Linked DNA regions of Puniceibacterium sp. IMCC21224. The protein of the gene in region 2 interacts with the protein of the main gene of each other region in a pairwise test. Links are inferred from orthologs where the notes say so. Each region holds a gene or a part of one and is shown on either strand. Other genes may lie near its edges.

What was found. Proteins that work in one complex are often made in the same cells at the same time.
Region 1: the proteins of recO (region 2) and ssb interact in binary tests that used the Escherichia coli proteins (3 or more experiments, as listed by UniProt). The link is inferred for Puniceibacterium sp. IMCC21224 from one-to-one orthologs.

Annotation. Positions count from the first base shown.
Region 1 is NZ_LDPY01000001.1:1,477,850-1,480,622, forward strand. The notes cover bases 1-2,745. They hold ssb (single-stranded DNA-binding protein), read right to left. Parts: upstream 1,763-2,745; coding sequence 1,238-1,762; downstream 1-1,237. Other genes in these bases: aroB (3-dehydroquinate synthase), read left to right, coding at 1-1,090; IMCC21224_RS06830 (lytic transglycosylase domain-containing protein), read left to right, coding at 1,941-2,549; IMCC21224_RS06835 (GntR family transcriptional regulator), read right to left, coding at 2,628-2,745. In the rest of the region: more of IMCC21224_RS06835, read right to left, coding at 2,746-2,773. UniProt on the Escherichia coli protein: Plays an important role in DNA replication, recombination and repair. Binds to ssDNA and to an array of partner proteins to recruit them to their sites of action during DNA metabolism. Acts as a sliding platform that migrates on DNA via reptation.
Region 2 is NZ_LDPY01000001.1:724,548-727,301, reverse strand. The notes cover bases 22-2,747. They hold recO (DNA repair protein RecO), read left to right. Parts: upstream 22-881; coding sequence 882-1,613; downstream 1,614-2,747. Other genes in these bases: pgsA (CDP-diacylglycerol--glycerol-3-phosphate 3-phosphatidyltransferase), read left to right, coding at 2,117-2,747; IMCC21224_RS03275 (META domain-containing protein), read right to left, coding at 1,591-1,956; IMCC21224_RS03285 (DUF1491 family protein), read left to right, coding at 474-812; era (GTPase Era), read left to right, coding at 22-481. Outside these bases: more of era, read left to right, coding at 1-21; more of pgsA, read left to right, coding at 2,748-2,754. UniProt on the Escherichia coli protein: Involved in DNA repair and RecF pathway recombination.

The DNA.
Region 1 (2,773 bases), 750 kb from region 2 along the record:
CCTGGGCACGCGGGCCTATGATGTGCGCATCGGCTCTGGCCTGATTGCTGTCGCTGGAGCCGAGATTGTGCCGCTTTTGCACCGCCCCCGCGTGGCTGTTGTCACTGACGCAACCGTCGCGGGGCTGCATCTTGAGGCATTTGTTGCCGCGTTGGCAGCGCAGGGCATCGCGGCTGAAACGCTGATCTTGCCACCGGGTGAGAGCACCAAAGGCTGGCCGCAATTCACCCGCACTGTCGAATGGTTGCTGGCGCAAAAGATCGAACGCCGCGACGTTGTTGTGGCGCTTGGCGGCGGTGTGATCGGCGATTTGGTGGGCTTTGCTGCGGCGGTGCTGCGTCGGGGTGTGCGGTTTGTTCAGGTGCCGACGTCGCTTTTGGCGCAGGTTGACAGCTCGGTCGGGGGCAAGACCGGGATCAATGCGCCGCAGGGCAAGAACCTGATCGGGGCGTTTCATCAGCCGTCACTGGTGCTGGCGGATGTTGATGTTCTCGCGACCCTGACGCCGCGCGATTTTCTGGCCGGGTACGGTGAGGTGGTGAAATACGGGATGCTGGGTGATAGGGCGTTCTTTGAGTGGCTTGAAAACAACGGTGCGGCGCTGGCAGCCGGTGACACTGCGGCGCGGGCTTATGCTGTACGCCGCTCGGTCGAAATGAAGGCCGAAATTGTCGTGCGCGATGAGACCGAGCAGGGCGACCGCGCGTTGCTGAACCTTGGCCATACCTTCTGTCACGCGCTTGAGGCGGCGACCGGCTATGGTGACCGGCTGTTGCATGGTGAAGGCGTCGCCATCGGCTGTGCGCTGGCGTTTGATCTGTCGGCGCGTCTGGGACTGTGTCCGCAGGAAGAGCCGAGCCGCGTTTCCGCCCATCTGAGCGCCATGGGGATGAAGACTACCCTTGCCGATATTTCCGGCGACCTGCCCGATGCTGACGGTCTGTTGGACCTGATGGGGCAGGACAAAAAGGTGATGGACGGCCAGCTGCACTTTATCCTTGCCCGTGGCATCGGAGCGGCCTTTGTCACGTCGGATGTGCCGCGCGATCATGTGCGTAGCCTGCTGTCCGAAGCGCTGGCCGCCCGCTGACGGTGTTTGCAGCATCATCTGTGGTCGATCTTGCGAATGCTGTGCTGCCGGTTCAGGCGCTCTGATCTTTATGACATCGGGGCACGCGAACAGAAAAACGGCGCCTAGCCCCGCCAGACGCCGCCGGTTGTTCAGATAAGGTGTATCTTAGAACGGGATTTCGTCGTCGATATCGCGCGACGGGGCCCGTGCGGGTCCGCTGTCGCCGCCGCCGGAATACCCGCCGCGATCACCACCATCATAGTTACCGCCACCCGATCCGCCGCCGTCATAGCCGCCCCGGTCGCCACCACCACCACCGGCGCTGCCACCGCCTTCGCCGCGACCGTCGAGCATGGTCAGAACTCCGTCAAAGCCCTGCAGCACCACTTCGGTTGAATAGCGATCCTGGCCGCTCTGATCCTGCCATTTGCGGGTCTGAAGCTTGCCTTCGACGTAAATCTTGGAGCCCTTGCGCAGATATTGCTCGGCAATACGCACCAGACCTTCCTGAAAGATCGCCACGCTGTGCCATTCCGTCCGCTCGCGCCGTTCGCCGGTGTTGCGATCCTTCCAGGTTTCAGAGGTGGCGATGCGCAGGTTGCACACCTTGCCGCCGTTCTGGAAATTGCGCACCTCTGGATCTGCACCCAGATTGCCGATCAGGATGACTTTGTTGACTGAACCGGCCATGGGAACCCTCGTCTCTTGCTGTTGCGAATCTGCGGCATCACCGCATTTGAATGACTCTATACCACCGCACTGGCAGGACGCCACCGCACCGCGGGGAAAATCCGCCGGTCAATTGCTCTGGCGGAATCCGGTTTTTTGTCTATAGTCCCGCAGAGCAAGGTCTAGAGGCCGAGGGACAATGATCACACGAAACTGGCTTTTGCCCTTTGCAGCATCGGTATGCCTCGCGTTCGGTACCACGGCACAGGCCGAGGTGCTGTCGAGTAAGAGTCGCGTTAAACTGTTCTCTACCCAGACCAAGGTTCTGGATACACGCGCGGCGCAGCAATACAAAAATTCGATCCGGCTACAGCCGCCCACAGTTGTAACGCCCACCAAATGGGGTACGGAGGATGGCACCTCGCCAGTCTACCGCGGTCGCTACAAGGGGGTTTATGTCGGCATGGCGCGCGAAGCCGCCCGGCGCAATGGCGTGCCCGAGGATCTGTTCCTGCGGCTGGTGCAGCAGGAATCCAACTGGAACCCGAATGCGAAATCGCACAAAGGCGCGTTGGGGCTGGCACAGCTGATGCCGGGCACCGCCCGCGTCCTTGGCGTGGATCCGAAAGATCCGGCGCAGAACCTTGAGGGTGGTGCGCGCTACCTCAACCAGCAATATCGGAAATTCGGCTCGTGGCGGCTGGCTTTGGCAGCGTATAACGCTGGCCCTGGCGCTGTCGAAAAGCATGGTGGCGTGCCACCCTACCGTGAGACCAAGAATTACGTCAAAGTCATCTGGGGCGGCTAGGCCGTCGACCGTGCAGCGCGGACACTTTGATCCGTTCCGGATCGGGGCTGTGCGATATCCACTCTGCTGATTGACGGATCAGGTCTCATCGCCGCCGGGATCCAGGGGCCGCCGATCACGGATCTGACGCAACCTCGCGCCGTGAGCACGCTGAATGTGAAGCCGCATGGTGCGTTCCGCAGCATCCTCGTCTCGCGCGATGAGAGCCGCCAGAATGGCGTCAT
Region 2 (2,754 bases):
CTACCCCTTTGCCAAAACCTTTATGATTTCGGCCGAACGCGGCTACGGCGTTGACGATCTCAAGCAATGGCTGGCAGCAGAGCTGCCCGAGGGGCACTGGCTATACCCCGAGGACCAGATCGCCGACCTGCCGATGCGGATGATCGCAGCCGAGATCACGCGCGAGAAACTGACCCTGCGCCTGCATCAGGAACTGCCCTACCAACTGACCGTTGAAACCGATCACTGGACCGAACGCGATGACGGTACCGCCCGAATCGACCAGGTGATCTACGTTGCCCGCGACGGTCACAAAGGCATCCTGCTAGGCCACAGGGGTGAGACGATCAAGGCGGTATCACAAGCCTCCCGCGCCGAGTTAGAAGAGTTTCTAGGCCGCAAGGTTCACCTGTTCCTTCAGGTCAAGGTACGGGAAAAGTGGCTCGAGGAATCCGAGCGGTATTCGGAGATGGGCCTGAACTTCAAGGACGGCAATGTCTGAACCACGGCTGTCGGCCAGCTTTTGGGTGCAGGCCTATATGCGTCGCTTGTCGCTGTACGACATTCCTGCCTTTGTGGTGGCACATGGCGATGACACGGCAGGCGCGGTTCTGGTCACACTCAATACGCTGGACGGTCAGGCGCAGATCTTTTCCCGCAGCTTTGATTTGATGTCGGATCGGCGCCAGTGGGTCGAGATGGCCCATGGTCCCGAGGCTGAGATGGCCGAAACCATCGCCCGCCAGCGCCGCACCGACCCCGACCTTTGGGTGATCGAGGTTGAGGATCGGCAGGGACGCCATTTACTGGACCAGCCCGGCCTGTCTGACTGATCTTCTGCCGATCAGACGCGCCCCGTTCTGCCCCTTGCGCTGGGTGGCGATCCCACACACTCTGACCTTATGGATTGGCGCGACACCGGTATACTTCTTTGCACCCGCAGGCATGGCGAAACCTCAGCCATACTAGAGGTGTTCACACCCCAGCGCGGTCGTCATGCGGGTGTGCTACGGGGGGCCACATCGCGCCGGATCGCACCGATCCTGCAACCCGGTGCGCAACTTGACCTTAGCTGGCGTGCCCGGCTCGAAGATCACATCGGCAGCTTCACGGTCGAACCCCAGCGCAGCCGCGCAGCGCAGGCCATGGGCGACCGTCTGTCATTGGCCGGGCTGAACGCCGTGACCGCCCTGCTGGCGTTTTGCCTGCCCGAACGCGAGGCGCATCCGCGCCTTTATACCCGGACCGAGGCTCTTCTCGACCTGCTGGGGCAGCCGGATATCTGGCCACTGGCCTATCTGAGGTGGGAAATGGCTCTGTTGGACGAGATGGGCTTTGGCCTTGATTTGACGGCCTGCGCCGCCAATGGCAGCAACGACCAACTGATTTATGTTTCGCCCAAAACGGGCCGCGCGGTGTCAGCGTCAGGTGCGGGGGAATGGGCAGACCGGCTTTTGCCGCTGCCGCCAGTGATGTTGGGTCTGGGGAGGGGGCCGGACGACGAAGTGCTAACTGCGCTTAGCACCACCGGGCATTTCATGCACAGCCGTCTGGCATCCGCGCTGGGGGATCGGCCCCTGCCCAGCGCGCGCGCCGCGCTGGTCGACCGAATCAGTCGTCAGGCCGCAGGATAAAAACCAGCTCGTCCCCGTCCCAGACCGACAGAATCAGGCGATCCCCATCGACGCGGGCCAACTCCATCCGCGACAGCAGATCTAGAAACTGCGCCTCGGCCTGCTGATCTGGGCAGCTAAGACGGGTGACAATCAGCGGACCGGCTTCGAACCACGGATAAGGCACCCTCTGCGCAGCGGAAAACCTGTTGCACGGTCCCTGACCTTCGATTCGGCCCGGCCGTGGAAACATCAGCGCAACCTTGGCCGGAAACGGCGCCCCATTGACGGCCTGCAACTCCCAGGTTCGCTCACCGGCGCCATAGGAAAACACGGTCTCGTCCGCCGCGCAGGCAGACAGCATCAGGCTACAAAGGAAAAGGGCTCGCCACATGGCGCAGGACTAGCGCCTAAACCGGCCATGTGAAACCGCGAAAACTGGTTTCAGCCGCCTTACGCCGTTGGCTGGGGCTACGCTTCTGCACTATCTTCCCTGTGCCTGCGATACGCGCTAGGTACGTCTCATGACATGGACGGTTCCGAATATCCTGACAGCGCTTCGCCTGGCTGCGGCCCCGGCGGTTGCCGTGATGTTCCTGTATTTTGAACGCCCCTATGCCGACTGGTTCGCCCTGACGCTGTTTGTCAGCGCGGCAATCACCGACTGGTTCGACGGCTACCTTGCCCGCGCCTGGAGTCAACAAACCAAAGTCGGTGCCATGCTCGATCCCATCGCAGACAAGGCGATGGTGGTGATCGCGCTGATGGTCATTGTCGGCTATTCCTCAATGTCGCCCTGGCTGGTCCTGCCCGCCACCTTCATCCTGTTCCGCGAGGTGTTTGTTTCGGGTCTGCGCGAATACCTGGGCGACACCGCGGGCACGCTCAAGGTGACCAAGCTGGCCAAATGGAAGACCACGTTGCAGATGATCGCGATTGCCGTTCTGTTTGCCCAAGGGGTGTTCGAACATTATCTGGGTATGTCCGCCTGGGGCATGGATCCCCAGATGTTCACGGATATTATGGCCGGCCGGGTCGAGGACCTGCACGGCCTCTGGTGGAAAGAACTGGGCATGGTCTGGGCCGGGCATGTCGGTCTGGTGCTATTGTGGATCGCAGCAGCGCTGACGCTGATCACCGGCTGTGACTACCTGCTCAAGGC